4 regions of the Rhizobium sp. RCC_161_2 genome follow, and region 1 is predicted to be linked to each of the others. Evidence: riboswitches for the same ligand, from Rfam matches in the RefSeq annotation. Region 1 holds a riboswitch; each other region holds the start of a gene.
What was found. A riboswitch is a leader RNA that binds a small molecule or an ion and turns the genes downstream of it on or off. The one in region 1 is predicted to bind cobalamin.
Positions count from the first base shown of each region.

Region 2: it holds a riboswitch for cobalamin, as region 1 does, so the genes downstream of both, AB6803_RS04035 (ABC transporter substrate-binding protein) here and AB6803_RS20560 (SRPBCC family protein) in region 1, are expected to answer to the same signal.
Region 3: it holds a riboswitch for cobalamin, as region 1 does, so the genes downstream of both, nrdH (glutaredoxin-like protein NrdH) here and AB6803_RS20560 (SRPBCC family protein) in region 1, are expected to answer to the same signal.
Region 4: it holds a riboswitch for cobalamin, as region 1 does, so the genes downstream of both, cobU (bifunctional adenosylcobinamide kinase/adenosylcobinamide-phosphate guanylyltransferase) here and AB6803_RS20560 (SRPBCC family protein) in region 1, are expected to answer to the same signal.

Region 1 covers NZ_JBFUPL010000008.1:89,384-93,592, reverse strand. Annotated here, with positions in the region: gene AB6803_RS20575 (L-threonylcarbamoyladenylate synthase) at 1-68, opposite strand, end outside; gene AB6803_RS20570 (DUF6656 family protein) at 127-738, opposite strand; gene AB6803_RS20565 (ACT domain-containing protein) at 843-1,256, shown strand; cobalamin riboswitch at 1,471-1,674, shown strand; gene AB6803_RS20560 (SRPBCC family protein) at 1,772-3,016, shown strand; gene AB6803_RS20555 (2Fe-2S iron-sulfur cluster-binding protein) at 3,020-4,108, shown strand; gene AB6803_RS20550 (glycoside hydrolase family 25 protein) at 4,183-4,209, opposite strand, start outside.
Region 2 covers NZ_JBFUPL010000001.1:897,460-901,668, reverse strand. Annotated here, with positions in the region: gene AB6803_RS04040 (bifunctional sugar phosphate isomerase/epimerase/4-hydroxyphenylpyruvate dioxygenase family protein) at 1-780, shown strand, start outside; cobalamin riboswitch at 1,107-1,342, shown strand; gene AB6803_RS04035 (ABC transporter substrate-binding protein) at 1,526-2,557, shown strand; gene AB6803_RS04030 (FecCD family ABC transporter permease) at 2,554-3,582, shown strand; gene AB6803_RS04025 (ABC transporter ATP-binding protein) at 3,579-4,209, shown strand, end outside.
Region 3 covers NZ_JBFUPL010000006.1:339,098-343,306, reverse strand. Annotated here, with positions in the region: gene nrdE (class 1b ribonucleoside-diphosphate reductase subunit alpha) at 1-980, opposite strand, end outside; gene nrdI (class Ib ribonucleoside-diphosphate reductase assembly flavoprotein NrdI) at 950-1,363, opposite strand; gene nrdH (glutaredoxin-like protein NrdH) at 1,378-1,599, opposite strand; cobalamin riboswitch at 1,850-2,077, opposite strand; partial or broken gene AB6803_RS18130 (hypothetical protein) at 2,120-2,263, opposite strand; gene AB6803_RS18125 (carboxy terminal-processing peptidase) at 2,514-4,209, shown strand, end outside.
Region 4 covers NZ_JBFUPL010000002.1:209,285-213,493, reverse strand. Annotated here, with positions in the region: gene cobN (cobaltochelatase subunit CobN) at 1-509, opposite strand, end outside; gene cobW (cobalamin biosynthesis protein CobW) at 519-1,568, opposite strand; gene cobU (bifunctional adenosylcobinamide kinase/adenosylcobinamide-phosphate guanylyltransferase) at 1,574-2,098, opposite strand; cobalamin riboswitch at 2,239-2,642, opposite strand; gene AB6803_RS05135 (chloride channel protein) at 2,821-4,209, shown strand, end outside.

The DNA of each region.
Region 1 (4,209 bases):
GCGAGAGTTGCCGTTGCCGCCGCTATTGCCGCCTCGGGGTGCTGGAGAATGTCTATATGTCGCGCCATGGCCTGACCGGTTGCCGTTCAGGCCGTTCTTATGCTTTTCGAGTTTAGGGATCAATGATCAAAGCTGGCGAATAATGTCGCGAAGCTGTTCGTTGCGCGCGCCGAGCAACAGCACATTGCGGATGGCGATCTGCGGATCATGAGTGTGGAAAAGCACGCCGTTGCCGCGCACCTCGCGATTGATCGTCAGCTTCTTCTTCGAAGCGTCCTCATCCGGCCTTATGGCGACGGCGAAATACATCCGCGAATATTTCAGGCTGATGTCTTCGAAGAAGGCGTCATTCTGGCCGAGGCGGGCAAAGAAATTGGCGATGTAGAAGGCCCAGCTCACCTCCTCATATTGCGCGAATTGCGTCCGCGCCGCGGTGACATGGCAATAGCCGAGATGTGGCGTGTCCCTGAGCGTGTGATGGAAGATCAGTTTCGGAAAGCGGATCGACTGGTGAAAACTGTTGAGCCGGCCATGGGTCGTCTCGCCGGCGTTTCTGAGCTTGATTGCCGTGCGTTCGGCTACTTCCTCGAATGTGAGGTAACGTCGCTCCTCGGCGAGCCAATGCGTCTTGTCGCGATTGATGCGGCCGGTGCGCAGGAATTCCGTATATCCGGGCACCGGCAGCGTCGGCTCCGGGTCGGCGGTTTTCTTGGCATCGAAATATCTGAGCTTTGCCATGCCGGCTCGCCATGGAGGTCTGGATGCTGAATGATAGATCGCCTAGCTTGAGCCGGGCTGAAGCGCATGCTTTTGCAAGGGGATTGCTGAAGAGGGAGAGAACCATGCCCGGCATTACCGATCTGAAGCTGCTGCTTGCCGGCATGAAGCCTGATCTCGTCGAGGGCGAATTCGTCTATTGCAGCGTGCCGGTCTCGTCGCTGGCGGATTATGTCCATATGAATCCGGTTGGACTGTTTCAGGAAAAGGAAGGCGTGACGCTGATCCTGCCGGTCGAGGCGGCCCGGCAAGCAGGGCTCCCTACCGAGCCGGCGATGCGGATGATTACCCTCGAAATCCACTCCTCGCTGGAGGCTGTGGGTCTCACGGCCGCCTTTGCGACGGCGCTGGGAAACGAGGAGATCAGCGCCAATGTCGTCGCCGGCTATTACCATGATCATATCTTCGTGCCAGCGGCCGATGCCGGGCGGGCAATGGCGGCACTACGGGCTCTCTCTGCGGCGCAATATCCGCCTTGAAGCCCGCCCGCTCATGGCTCTGTCGCAATTAAGACAAAGCGCCATCGGCGTAGAGTAGCGGGCGTGGGAAACGATACTCTTGGCGGGAGCATAACGATTTGAATTGTCTTTCGATATTTCGACTGCACAAACTTTCCAAAAGTCTTCTTTGGTCTGTCGTCAATTTCGAAGCCGATGTCGCATTGCAGCAGAGCGGCGGGCGGGGCGAGGATTATGATGACCTCAATCTCAAGGTGCCGCCTGCTAGGGAGGCGGAGAATTGGGAAGCCGGTCAAAATCCGGCGCTGCCCCCGCAACGGTGGTGGAGTAAGGCATGGCGGATAAAGCCACTGGGCTGAGATAGCCTGGGAAGGTGCCATGGGGTCCTTTAGGGGACCGCTCCAGAGCCCGGAAACCAGCCTTGGGGAGATTGATTTACTGACCGCGGCGGGCGGTCGGGACATTGCGTTGCGGTCGGTTACGGCCGATCGTGCATGTCCTCTGCCTGCTGACCGCTACTGCGCAAGGATAGGCAAATGGACATCAGCAGCAATGTTTTGCGGCAATTGAAGAACCGCCGCGAGGGCTTCAGCCTGGAGCAGCCCTTCTACACCGACCCGGATTATTTCAAGCTCGATATGGAGACGATCTATTATCGCGACTGGCTGTTCATCGGCCATGATTGCGAAGTGCCGCGTGCTGGCAACTATTTCACCGTCCAGATCGGCGATTATCCCGTCGTTATCGTTCGCGGCCGCGATCAGGTGATCCGCGCCTTCCACAATAGCTGTCGCCATCGCGGCTCGCGTGTTTGTTCCTCCGAGCGCGGTTCTTCGGCAAAGCTCGTCTGCCCCTATCACCAGTGGACCTATGAGCTTGACGGCTCGCTGCTCTTTGCCCGTCAGATGGCGGAGGATTTCGACAAGAGCCAGTTCTCGCTGAAGCCGGTTCATTGCGAAAGCGTCGGCGGCTATATCTTCATCTGCCTCGCGCAGAATGCCCCGGACTTCGCCCCCGTCCGCGCCACGATCGAGCCTTACATGGCGCCGCATCGCATGAGCGAGGCCAAGATCGCCTTCCAGAGCACCATCATCGAAAAGGGCAACTGGAAGCTCGTCTGGGAAAACAACCGCGAGTGCTATCACTGCGCAGCCAATCATCCCGAACTTTGCCGCACCTTCCCGGAAGCGCCGACCGTCACCGGCGTGCAGGGCGCGATGAGCGATCCTGTCATCCTCGAGCACTGGGGTCGCTGCGAAGCCGCAGGCTTGCCGAGCGAGTTCAAGATCTCGCCGGACGGTCAGTTCCGCGCTGCCCGCATGCCGCTGATCGAAGGCGCCGAAAGCTACACAATGTCCGGCCAGAATGCCGTCAAGCGGCCGCTGTCCTCCGACGTGACGATCAACAACATCGGCACGATGCTGTTGTTCCACTACCCGACGACATGGAACCATCTTCTCGGCGACCATGCCATTTCCTTCCGCGTGCTGCCGATCAGTGCCGAGGAAACCGCCGTCACCACCAAGTGGCTGGTGCACAAGGATGCCGTCGAAGGCGTCGATTACGACCTCGAGGAACTGACCCACGTCTGGACGGAAACCAACGACCAGGACCGTCGTATCGTCGAGGAAAATGCCTTCGGCATCCGCTCGCCGGCCTATGAGCCCGGTCCCTATTCGGAAATCCATGAGGGCGGCGTCATGCAGTTCGTCGAATGGTACACCAATTTCATGATCAACCGGCTGCAGGGCGATCAGGCCAAGCTGTCGGCGGTTGCCTGAGCCATGAACATGACCGTCTCCCTCCGCCATCAGCACCTGGACCAGATGAAGCCCTGGAGCGACAGGCAGCATCTGCTCGAATGCCTCTCGGCAACGCCGGAAGCACCCGATGTGATGACCTTCACCTTCCGCTCCGACAAGGATAACTGGTTCCGCTATCTGCCGGGCCAGTTCGTCACCCTGGAGCTGCCGGCGGCTGCGGAGCCGGTCATGCGGACCTACACGCTGTCCTCGACCCCGTCGCGGCCTCTCTCGGTCGCCATTACGGTCAAGGCGCAGAAGGACAGCATCGGCACGCGCTGGATGTTCGAGAACCTGAAGCCCGGCATGCGCGTCAAGGCTTTCGGTCCGCTCGGCGACTTCAGCCATATCCGTCATCCCGGCGAGAAATATCTCTTCGTCTCCGCCGGCTCCGGCGTTACACCGATGATGGCGATGACGCGCTACATGGCCGACACCGCGCCGCTATCCGATATCACCTTCATCAATTGCTCGCGCAGCCCCGCCGACATCATCTTCCGCTCGGAGCTGGAATATCTGGCCCGTTTCATGCCGAACCTCGATCTCGGCTTCATCGTCGAGGGCTGCGGCCGCACCGATCTCTGGTCGGGGCTGAAAGGCCGGATCGACAAGGCGAAGATCGGGCTGCTGGCGCCCGATTTCATGGACCGCACGATCTTCTGCTGCGGTCCGGAAGTCTTCATGGATGCCGTCCGTTCCATGCTGGTAGCTCACGGCTTCGACATGACACGCTATCATCAGGAAAGCTTCCAGCCGGCGCAGGCAGCAACGCCGCTGGCAGAAGTCAGCGATGACGCCTCGACGGAAGCGGCGACCTCGATCAGCTTCACCATGGCCGGCAAGGATGTTCCCTGTGCTCCTGGCCAGACGATCCTGCAGGCCGCGCGCGGCGCCGGTGTGCGCATCGGTGCTGCCTGCGAATCGGGCCTCTGCGGCACATGCCGGGTGATGAAGCTCTCGGGTGAGGTCGAGATGAGCCACAATGGTGGTATTCTCGACGACGAGATCGAGGAAGGCTACATCCTGGCCTGCTGTTCGCGTCCGAAGACGGATGTGCAGATAGAGGCCTAGAGTCATTCCAGGAAAAGTGCGTAGCGGTTTTCCGTCCGGGATTGCGTCAAAAAAGGCTAGAGCGGTGAAGCGCTCTAGAAGTCCTGGTAGTTCAGCTCGTT
Region 2 (4,209 bases), on a different contig from region 1:
TTGGCGCGCGCCAGGGCGCTCGATGCGGAACCGTTCAGCCAGCCAGTCGCAGAGGGCGAACTCGACGTACCGGCGATCCGTGGGGTTGGCGGTGGTCTCATCTATTTCCTCGACGACAAGACCGATCTCGGGCATTTTTCCGAGATCGACTTCATTCCTTTTGATGACAAAGCCGCAGTCCAGCCCGCTGGGCTACGCACCGTCGACCATATTGCCCAGACAGTCGCCTATGAGGAAATGCTGACCTGGTTGCTGTTCTATACGTCGATCTTTGAGACACGGAAGACGCCGATGGTCGATATCATCGATCCGGCCGGCGTGGTGCGCAGCCAGGTGGTGGAAAATGACGCGGGCACGCTGCGGATCACGCTGAACGGTGCGGAGAACCGCCGTACGCTGGCCGGTCACTTCATCGCGGAAAAGTTCGGCTCTGGTGTGCAGCACCTAGCCTTCCAGACCGACGACATCTTCAAGACGGCCGAAGTGCTGCGGAAGAACGGTTTTCAGCCCTTGCCCATCTCGCCTAATTACTACGATGACGTCGAAGCGCGCTTCGGTCTCGATCCGGAACTGACCGAGCGGCTGAAGGCGGAGAACATTCTCTATGACCGCGACGAACACGGTGAATTCTTTCAGCTCTATAGCGGCACCTTCGGTGAAGGCTTCTTCTTCGAGATCGTTCAGCGCAATGACTACCGGGGATATGGCGCTCCGAACGCCATCTTCCGCATCGCCGCACTCAAGAGGCATCTCCGGCCGGAGGGCCTTCCAAGGGAGTGAACTTAGTATCACTGCGCCGCAATCCCGGTTTCGCATGAAATCAAGCCCGAGATATCCGTAGCCGGATCATCATGTCTGCGCTGAACCGGCAGGCAGCGTCACCTATCGCGCTGCTTGGTCATGCAGGTCTCGGCTACTATTTCACAGCATTTCATAAAACGGATCGTGCAAACTGGACAGCTGTCAGAAAGTTTGATAGCGAACGTAATGTTATTACGTAACTATTAAAGTTTATCATGATATCCAGATCGATGACGGCGGGAGGCTTGGCCGCGAGGGCTATTTTCAAGTTGGCGTCCTCGCGGCTTGACGCAAGCGTCGTGCTTGGCATAACTGGACTTGACGGTTCCCCAACGATGACTCCGAGGGGATTAATAGGGAACACGGTGAGGACGACCCAAAAGGGACCAAGACCGTGGCTGCCCCCGCAACTGTAAGCGGATTGCCGTCCATCCTCGTGGTGCCGAAAGGCGCCATGCCACTGCGCCGATCAGGCGCGGGAAGGCAGATGGACGACTGATATCCGTAAGCCAGGAGACCTGCCGTCGAAGATTTATCCATTGTCACGGGCGGGGATGCCCGAAACAGGAGCAGGACATGACCATCCTTTACGCTTCGCAGCGCCTTGATACGCTGCCTTCCCCGAATTTTGACGATCATTCGACCGCTCGGAATGCCTGTTGGGCATTCTGACTTTCACCACCGCCCTTTTCGGGCGGCGTTCACATCACTTCGGGGAATTATGATGAAGACCATTTTCAAGCGGCCATTGCGCGCCGGCCTATTCGCGATGTCGTTGATCGTCGCCGGCTTGCCGGGGCAGGCGGGAGCTGCGGAAACCAGCTACCCTCTTAAGCTCCAGAACTGCGGCCGGCAGATCACCATCCAGAAGGCGCCGTCGCGCACGGTCTCTATCGGCCAGAGCACAACGGAAATCCTCTATAGCCTCGGTGTTGCCGACAAGGTGGTCGGCACCGCAGTCTGGGTCGGACCGGTTCTTAAGGGCTATGAGGGCGTCAACGCCAAGATCGAGCGCCTTGCCGACAACGATCCAAGCTTCGAAAGCGTCGTCGGAAAGAAGCCGGATATCGTGACTGTTCAGTTCCAGTGGCAGGTGGGACCGGAAGGCGTGGTCGCCAAGCCGGAACAGTTCGAGGAGCTGGGTATCCCGGTCTATACCTCGCCGTCCGATTGCGTCGGTAAGGAGAACTCCGGCTCCAGCGATGGCGTCCGCCATCAGGTCTTCACTATGGATCTCGTCTATCAGGAGATCCGCGATCTCGCGAAGATCTACAATGTGCAGGACAAAGGCGAGGAAGTGGTCGCTGATCTGAAGCGGCGCGAAGCGGCAGCCCGCGCCAAGGTTTCTTCCGCACAGGGCAAGCTTTCCGCCGTCTTCTGGTTCTCCAGCGCCAAGGATGCCGATCCCTATGTTGCCGGCCGCAATGGCGCGCCGGGCTACATCATGTCGGCGCTCGGCATCAAGAATATCATCGAGACCGATGATGAATGGCCGACGGTCGGCTGGGAGACGATTGCCAAGGCCAATCCAACCATGATCGTGGCGGCTGCGATGGAGCGTCGCCGCTATCCGCTGGACAGCGCGGAGGCCAAGCGCAAATTCCTGGAAAAGGACCCTGTCGCGAGCCTGATGCCCGCCGTCAAAAGTGGCCATGTCTTCGAGATGGATGCGCAGGCGATGAACCCGACAATCCGTACGATCGAAGGCATAGAGGCGCTTGCTGATGCCATCGCAGCGGCCGGCCTGACACAGTGAGCCGCGCTCTTTCATCGATCGGGCGAACGGGTACAATCGCCTTGGCGCTCGCCATTCTTGTTGCCGCGCTCTGGCTGGGTGCGGCGATCGGCGAGACCTCGATCCCGTTTGAGACCGTCGCCAAGACCGTGGCCAATCGGCTTTGGGGCGCCGGTTACCCGCTCGAGCCGATCGACGAGGGCATCGTCTGGAGCTATCGGCTGAGCCGCGCAGTCGTTGGAGCCTCTTGCGGGGCGGCACTTGCCCTGTCCGGTGTTGTGCTGCAGTCGCTGCTGCGCAACCCGCTGGCCGACCCCTACATTCTCGGCATTTCCGCCGGCGCCTCCACCGGCGCCGTCGGTGTCGCGATCCTCGGTCTGGGTGCGGGCGCCCTGACGATGCCGATGGGAGCTTTCCTCGGTGCGCTCGTCGCCTTCGCTCTCGTCGCGTTGCTGGCCGTCAGGGCGGGGCGTGGGACGGCCGCGATCATTCTGGCCGGGGTCGTGGGCTCGCAGCTCTTCAACGCGCTCACCTCCTTCATCGTCACCAAGGCGGCGACAGCCGAGCAAGCGCGCGGCATCATGTTCTGGCTGCTCGGCAATCTCTCCGGTGTGCGCTGGCCGGATGCCTGGCTGGCAATTCCCGCTGCGCTGTTGGGGCTCGTCATCTGCCTCTGGCATGCCCGGTCGCTGGATGCGTTTACCTTCGGCTTGGAATCGGCCGCCTCGCTCGGCATTTCGGTGCGACGCACCTATCTCGTGCTCGTCGGCACATCCGCGATGATGACCGCCGTCATGGTGTCGATCGTCGGCTCCATCGGCTTCGTCGGGCTGGTCATCCCGCACGCGGCGCGAATGCTGGTGGGTGTCCGCCATGGTGTGCTTCTGCCGGCAGCAGCCCTGATCGGCGCCATCTTCATGATCGCGGCCGACATCCTGTCGCGCACGCTGATCCACGGCCAGGTTCTGCCGATCGGCGTGATCACCGCGCTTGTCGGCGCGCCCGCCTTCGCCTTGATCTTGAGCCAGAAGAGGGCGCGCGCATGACCCTGTCCGCAAGGAATGTTTCGTGGAATGCCGGTGGGCAAGCTATCGTTCGGGACATATCGCTGGACGTCCGCACCGGCGAATTTCTTGGGATCATCGGGCCGAATGGCTCCGGCAAGACGAGCCTGATGATGATGCTCTCCGGCATCCGCAAGCCGAAGACCGGGGAGATTTTTGTGGACGGCACGCCGATCCGTGCTCTCGGACGGCGCGAACTCTCCCGGCGTCTGGCCCTGGTGGAGCAACAGGCAGACACTGGCGAGCGGATTACGGCCAGACAGGCCGTTGAACTCGGCCGTACGCCCTATCTTGGGGCGTTATCGCCCTGGTCGGCGACGGATGATGCGATCGTCGAGGCCGCCCTCGCCAATGTCGATATGCTCCATCTTTCTGGCCGGCTGTGGAGCACGCTTTCGGGTGGAGAACGCCAACGGCTGCACATTGGCCGCGCACTTGCGCAGCAGCCAAAGATCCTGCTCCTCGACGAGCCGACAAACCATCTCGACATCGGTCACCAGATCGGCCTTCTGGATCTCGTGCGCCGGCAGGATCTGACCGTGGTCGCGGCCCTGCATGATCTGAACCATGCCGCCATGTTCTGTGACCGCCTTGCCGTCATGAATAGCG
Region 3 (4,209 bases), on a different contig from region 1:
TCCGTGAACGGCACCCCATAGACGCGTTCGACGTCGTAGGGCGAGAACAGGTACATGTCCTCATTGTTCTTCGCGAGTTCGAAGGTGATGTCGGGGACGACAACGCCGAGCGACAGCGTCTTGATCCTGATCTTCTCGTCGGCATTCTCGCGTTTGGTGTCGAGGAACCGCATGATGTCGGGGTGATGCGCGTTCAGATAGACCGCGCCCGCCCCTTGCCGCGCACCGAGCTGGTTGGCGTAGGAGAAGCTGTCTTCCAGCAGTTTCATCACCGGAATGATGCCGGATGACTGGTTTTCGATATGTTTGATCGGCGCGCCGGCTTCGCGGATGTTGGTGAGTGACAGTGCGACGCCGCCACCACGCTTGGAAAGCTGAAGCGCCGAGTTGATCGAGCGTCCGATGGACTCCATATTGTCCTCGACGCGCATCAGGAAGCAGGAGACCAGTTCGCCGCGCTGCTTCTTGCCGGCGTTGAGGAAGGTCGGGGTCGCTGGCTGGAAGCGGCCGGCAATGATTTCGTCGACCATGTCCTTAGCCAGGGATTCATTGCCCTGCGCCAGGGTCAGCGCCACCATGCAGATGCGGTCCTCGTAGCGCTCGAGGTAACGCTTCCCGTCGAAGGTCTTCAGCGTGTAGCTGGTGTAATATTTAAAGGCCCCGAGAAATGTCGGGAACCTGAACTTCTTCGCATAGGCGTGATCGAAGAGATCGCGCACGAAATTGAAGGAGTACTGGTCGAGAACCTCGCGCTCGTAATAGCCCTCGGTCACGAGATAATCGAGCTTCTCCCTGAGGTTATGAAAGAAGACGGTGTTCTGGTTGACGTGCTGGAGAAAATACTGCTTCGCCGCCAGCCGGTCCTTGTCGAGCTGGATTTTGCCATCCTCGTCGTAAAGGTTCAGCATCGCGTTCAGCGCATGATAGTCGAGCTGCGTTTCGATGGCCTTCACCGGGCGTTCGAGTGTGAGCGTGTCCAAAATCGTTCCAATCCATCTCTGACATTGGCGACGTCCTCTTCCGTGCCGATCAGCTCGAACCTGTAAAGATACGGCACATGGCATTTGGCGGAGATGATGTCGCCGGCGATCCCGAAGGTCGCTCCGAAGTTGCTGTTGCCCGCGGCGATCACACCCCGGATGTTCGATCGGTTTTCCATCTCGTTGAGGAAACGGATCACCTGTTTTGGAACGGCTCCCTTGCCGCCATCGCCCGAATAGGTCGGGAGAATGAGGACGAAGGGCTCCCGGATATGAAGAAGGCCCACTGCGTTCTGGGAGATGCGCAACGCTGGAAGACCAAGCTTCTGAACGAAACGATGAGTGTTCTCGGACCGGCTGGAGAAATAGACGATCTGGCCCATCGATGGTTCTCCCATCAGGCAAGCGCGCTGATCATGTCGGGCCGGAATCCCACCCAGTGTTGTTCGCCGGCGACGACCACAGGCACCTGCCTGTAACCAAGTCCCTGGACAAGTTCATAGGCGGCGGTATCCGTGGAGACATCCACGACCTGATATTCGATCCCCTGTCGATCGAGCGCGCGGGTGGTGGCCGTGCACTGGACGCAAGCGGGCTTGCTATAGACGGTAATGCTCATAATTTTCCTCGTATGAGTTCGAAAGACATGCGGGATCGATCAGGCATCCGTCGATGCCCGTGCGAAAAATCTGAAATGAGGATGGACGCGCCTCGACGACGCGCGGCTAGGCCCGGTTACTCGCGCTTGCGCTTGACTGACAAACTGGACATGGACTTCACCCCGAAGTTGGCTCATGCGGGACATACGGGGGCAGCGGCATATGCGGAGCTCATTCCGCACATAAACGCGACCTTCCGGACACCCCGCCCGTGGACGTTTTGTTTGAGGCAGGTCTCCTGGCTCGCGGGTCGTTGCATCCATCCTCGCCTTCCCGAAACATCATGCTTCAGTGGCTTTCAGTGGATAGATGCTCGCCGCTTACAGTTGCGGGGGCAGCTCCGGCATTGCGGCGCCCATAATGGGCGGTCACGCACCGTATTCCCGTCTTAGCCTCCAATCCTTGCGAATCGGAAGAACCTCGAACACTACATATAGTAGACGAGGTTAAATTCTCGTCAACGACTATGATAGGGACCCATCAGAAATTGGTGGGGAATAACCGGTGAGGGACCAGATGGGCCGAACGCCGGAGCTTCCAGTTGTCGGCCCGAAGTTTCCTCACGTCATCAAGCAATGTCGCTTTATCGCTCTTACCGGACCAATAGGCTTCGAGCGCGAATTTGAGTTCGCGGTGTCAACACATATAAACATATGTTTATTTATTGATATCTTGACTGCCAGACCCGCGCACGCTCAAACTTGGCGAAGAGACAGAGATATCGTCAGGAAACTTCATCAGATTGACGTATTGCCGGGCGGAGGCATTCCGGAAATCTTTCTGGAAGAGCATTAGTCTAGTTGCCAAAAAACCATAATTGTTCCACCAACATTACACATTAAACACTCAACGTTGAGAATCGGATCAAAGTTCAATGCGTATACAATACGGTTTCCTCTGCATATTCCTGGCAATTGCGCCGTCGGCATACGCCCTGGAAGCCGGCTCGCCGCCAGTTTTGACGCCGTTAGAGCAACAGGCACAAGCTGCTCATTTGAGCGCGCAATTTCTCGAGCGTTTCCATTATAAGCCCGTTCCGCTTGATGATGCCTTGTCGGTCAAGGTCATGAACCGGTTTATCAAGTCTCTGGATCCGGACCGTGCCATCTTCCTGCAGACGGATATCGACACGTTCATGGCCAGTAGCACCAAGATCGATGACGCCATCAATCGGGAAGACTTGAATATCCCGTTTTCCGTTTTCAACGTTTATGAGCAGCGCGTCGTCGATCGCATGAGCTACGCGCGCAGCCTGCTCGGCCAGAAATTCGACTTCAGTGTGCAGGAAGACTATCCCCTGATTCGCGACAAGGAGCCTTGGCCGAAATCCGATGCGGAAAGCAATGAGCTGTGGCGCAAACGCGTCAAGAGCGACTGGCTGCGCTTGAAACTGGCGGGCAAGACTGACGCGGCCATTCGCGATACGCTCGACAAACGTTACAAAAACTCCCTCGATCGTGCCTACAAGTACAAAAGCGACGATGTGTTCCAGTCATTCATGGACGCCTACACAACGTCGGTTGACCCGCATACCGACTATTTCGGTGCCAGCGCTTCGGCTGAATTTGATATTTCCATGAAGCTGTCGCTGGTTGGTATCGGCGCGGTCTTGCAGGAAAGAGACGACTACACGACGATCCGTGAACTCGTGGCCGGCGGCCCGGCGCAATTGTCCGGTAAGCTTGCGGTCGGTGACCGCATTACCGGTGTCGGTCAAGGCGAAAACGGCGCGATAAAGGAAGTGGTCGGCACGCGCCTTGACGAAATCGTGCAGATGATCCGTGGCGCGAAGGGTTCGGTCGTGCGCCTGGATATCTTGCCAGCGGATGCCGGGCCGGATGGCAAACATCGCCTTATCAGCCTGGTGCGCGATAAGATCAGCCTCGAAAAGCAGGCTGCCCAGAAGACCATCCTGTCGGTAAAGGATGGCGACGCCACGCGCAAAATTGGTGTGATCACTCTGCCGGCGTTTTATGAGGACTTCGAAGCGCGTCGAAAAGGCGACAAGGATTACAGAAGCGCAAGCCGCGATGTCGCCAAGCTTCTTACTGAGCTCAACCAAGACAAGGTCGACGGCGTTTTGATCGACTTGCGCAACAATGGCGGTGGTTCGCTGTCCGAAGCGATCGATTTGACCGGCCTGTTCGTTGGCAAAGGCCCGGTGGTTCAGCAACGCGATGCGGACGGCAAGGTCGACGTGGAAAGCGACGATCTTCCCGTGCCTGCCTGGACTGGTCCGGTTGGCGTGTTGATCAATCGCGGCTCGGCATCGGCCTCCGAGATTTTTGCCGCAGCGATACAAGACTATGGTCGAGGGGTGATTGTCGGCGAACCCAGTTTTGGTAAGGGCACCGTGCAGACCGTGGTCAATCTCGACCAGGTGGCCCGCAACAGCAAGCCGAAGTTCGGCGAGCTGAAATTGACGGTTGCCCAGTTTTTCCGTGTCAATGGCGGCACGACACAGCTGCGCGGCGTGACGCCTGACATCAGCCTGCCGGGCCTTTCGGACCCTAAGACCTTTGGCGAGGCGAGCTATGACAATGCTCTGCCGTGGACTGAGGTCAAGCCAG
Region 4 (4,209 bases), on a different contig from region 1:
GATGCCGTTGCCGGCTTCTCCGCCCCTGACAACATCGCCTCGGCATAGCCAAGAAACGCCCGCGAATTCGCATCCCCGCCTTCGATCAGGTAGGACCACAGCGCATTGAGATCGTCGAGGGCGATGTTGGAAAACGGCATCAGCCCCGGATCGGACTTCGAATCCCCTGGCAGCACCGCAATAAGAGCGCCACTGCGTGCAGCACAGGCATGCAGCGCCTCGAGCGCATAGTGGAAATAGCTGGCTCCGCCAAGCGCGCGAACGATAATCAGCTTCGCATGCCGCGCCGTCCGCTCGATGTAGGTGTCGACCGACATCGGATGCTTGAGGCTCATCAGGCTGGCAAGTCGCAGCGAATAGCCCGCCTCTCCCTGTCCATGGGCGGCGGCGATGGCCGCAAGCTCAGTATCGGCCGCCGACAGGAACAGGATATTGCCCGGCGACTGACCGAGATCGATCGCCTCCTCGCCGTCGCTGATCGTACCCTTTTGCGCTAGGAGGAGATGCATGGCTCTGCCTTAGACCAAAGCCTCGATCGACTTGCGCACGATCCCTTCGTCCATCCCATGCAGCCCGATCACCACCAGCCGCGTCGCGCGCGCTTCGCCCGGCGTCCATGCGCGGTCGAAATAATGGTCGATGCGGCTGCCGACGGCCTGGATCTGCAGGCGCATCGGCTTGCCGGGAACGTCGACAAAGCCCTTGAGGCGCAGGACATCGTGTTCGGAAATCACGCCCTTCAGCTTTTCGATGAACAAGGTGGGATCGGCGATCGGCCCGAGCTCGACGACGAAGCTGTCGAATTCGTCATGGTCATGCGGTGCGCCGTCCTCATGCTCCAGCTCATGATGCGATTTGCGGTTGGCGATGTCGGCTTCCGTGCCGATGCCGAGGCCGAGCAGGATGGCGGCCGGAACGTCCCCGTTCTTCGCTTCGATGATCGTTGGCTTGCGAACGGTGCGGGATGCGACTTCGGCGCGGACGCGGCCCAGGCCGGCGACGTCGATCAGATCGGTCTTGTTGAGAACGATCAGGTCGGCGCAGGTGAGCTGATCCTCGAACAGTTCCTCAATCGGGCTTTCGTGATCGAGCGAATCGTCCTCGACGCGACGGGCCTCGACGGCGTCATGATCATCGGCGAAACGACCGGCGGCAACAGCGGCGCTATCGACCACGGTGATGACGCCATCGACGGTGACCTGGGTGCGGATATCCGGCCAGTTGAAGGCGGCGACCAGCGGCTGCGGCAGCGCCAGGCCTGATGTCTCGATGACGATATGATCCGGGCGCACGTCCCGCTCCAGAAGCTTGGTCATGGTCGGGATGAAATCGTCGGCGACGGTGCAGCAGATGCAGCCATTGGTCAGCTCGATGATATCGTCCTCGGTGCAATTCTCTGCGCCGCAGCCTTTCAGCACATCGCCATCGACACCGAGATCACCGAATTCGTTGATGATCAGGGCGATCTTCTTGCCGCCGGCGTTCTGCAACAGATTGCGGATCATCGTCGTCTTGCCGGCGCCAAGGAAGCCGGTGATGACGGTGGCGGGAATCTTTTCTTGGCTCATGCGGATCAACCCTTCATTTTCAGCGGCAGTCCCGCCGCGATAAAATAGACTTCGGCGCTTGCCGCCGCGATCATCTGGTGCAGCCGGCCGGCATGGTCGCGAAACTCACGCGCCATGCGGTTTTCCGGCACGATGCCGAGCCCGACCTCGTTGGAAACGAGGACGAGCCGCGACCCGGCCTTCGGCAGAAATTCGGTGAGAGCGGAAAATTCCGCCGCGATGTTACGCTCGGCCATCATCAGGTTGGTGACCCAGAGCGTCAGGCAATCGACGAGAACGGCGCGGCCACCACCGTCGATCGACGCCAGCCGGGCGGTCAAATCGAGCGGCTCCTCATGCGTCGTCCAGAGATCGCCGCGATCGTTCCGATGCTGTGCGATACGATCGCGCATCTCCTCGTCCCAGGCCTGCCCGGTTGCCACATAATGACGGTCAAGACCGCTATCGGAGATCAGGGATTCGGCGAATCGGGATTTGCCGGAGCGCGCGCCGCCGAGAACGAAAACCGCACGGGATGGTGAGGATGGCATGAGCTATTGCCGCTCCCACACGAGCACGAGGGTGAGCACAGTGCGGCTGAAACCGAAAAGCGGGCGCTTGCGCGCGAAAAACTCGTTTGGCGCCATGACAACCTCCGTGCTGGCAGCGAGACATGCGTCCCAGGATGGGCTTTGCGCCCGATACGCATGGCAGGTCTCCTGGCTCGCGGGTAAGGCGCAGCAAGCGGAGGCGAACCGAAACCGGTCGCCCCCGCTCATGCACCAGCGGATCTTCCTCGCCTTCCCGGCAGGTCATCATGAAAAAGCGGACGATTCGTAGATATTAGAGGCGTCCAGCCCTGGTTGATCATGATGCCACGCCAGTGGCTTTTCCGGCTCTGAAGCTGCTTCCACTCGCCCACACCATTGCGGACTGTCAGCGAAATGCCCTCGAAACCGGATGGAAAACCCTGACCGCTCTACAGTCGCGGGGTCGGCTGTGATGAGAACGCCCGAGTTGGGTCCGCCCCTTCACATTCCCTTTTCATCCCATGCGACAGATCGCCGCTCGGGAACCATTCGTTATGCCGCAATGATTAGGCTTTCAGCCCTGGCAAGTCAATCAAGGCGGCGGATGCGACATCGGCTGTTCCAACAGCGAAAATAGCCCGGGAACCTCTGGTCACGCAGTCTTTTTGCCGTATTTCTTTGATGTTAGGAGTTTATGGAAGCCAGGTATATACATCTGAGCACGAAACTATCGTCAGTTCCCCATGTTGCAGAAATTTCAACCACGCCGTCTTGGTGTTCTCTCCGCCTTTTTCAGCGCTAGCCGGCTGAGGGCGCTGTTTCGCCGTGGCGAGCTCGGGCTCGTCATTGCCGGCGCTTTCGTCGGCGTCACCTCCGGCTGCGCCGTCACGGCGATGAGCCTGATATCGCGTAAGCTGCACAGCCTCGTCTACGGCATCCCCGACGACGACCGGCTGAGCTCGGCAGCCATGCAGATTACCGACAAGTCGCTGCTGCTGATCGCCCCGATCGCCGGCGGCATCCTGCTCGGCCTGATGATCTTCATTATGTCACGCACCCGCAAAAAGCCGATGATCGACCCGATCGAAGCCAATGCGCTTCACGGCGGCCGCCTGTCGCTCACCGACAGCATCCTTGTCGCCGTGCAGAACCTGATCTCCAATGGCTTCGGCGCCTCCGTCGGACTGGAGGCCGGCTATACCCAGCTGGCGGCCGGTATCGCCTCGAAATTCGGCTACAAGATGCAGTTCCGCCGCGCCGATCTTCGAATGCTGGTTGGCTGCGGTGCGGCCGGCGCCATCGCCGCCGCCTTCAATGCGCCGCTCACCGGCGCCTTCTACGCCTTCGAGCTGATCATCGGCACCTACTCCATCCTGACACTGACCCCGGTCGTCGTCTCGGCACTGATCTCGACCTTCATCGCCCGCATGCTTGCCGGCGATGATTTCGCCATCGATGTCGGCCGGTTCGGCGCCGTGGTCCCCGCCGACTATATCCCGGCCATCCTGCTTGGCGGTTTCTGCGCCGGTGTCGGCATCCTGATCATGCAGGGCGTCGCTTTCGTCGAGGAGCTGGCGCGCAAGAGTTCGATCGCGCCGCCCTTCCGCCCGGCGCTCGGCGGTTTGGTCGTCGGCCTTCTGGCGCTGATCTCGCCGCAGGTTCTCTCCGCCGGCCACGGCGCGCTGCATCTGAACCTTGGCAGCGAAGTCACCCTATGGGGACTTGCCAGCCTCCTTTTGCTGAAGTCGCTTGCCTCGGCAGTTTCGATCGGCTCCGGCTTCAGGGGCGGCCTGTTCTTCGCCTCGCTGTTCATGGGCGCGCTGCTCGGCAAGATCTTCGCCTATTGCGCGCCCTATTTCGACCATACCACGCTGACGCCGGTCATCTACGCCGTCGTCGGCATGAGTTCGCTTGCGGTCGCCATCATCGGCGGCCCGCTGACCATGACCTTCCTGGCGCTGGAAATCACCGGCGATTTCCCGATCACCGCGCTGGTGCTGGCCGCCGTCATCACCTCGTCGCTGGTGGTGCGCACGACTTTCGGCTACTCCTTCGCCACCTGGCGCTTCCATCTGCGTGGCGAAAGCATCCGCAGTGCCCATGACGTCGGCTGGATCCGCAACCTCACCGTC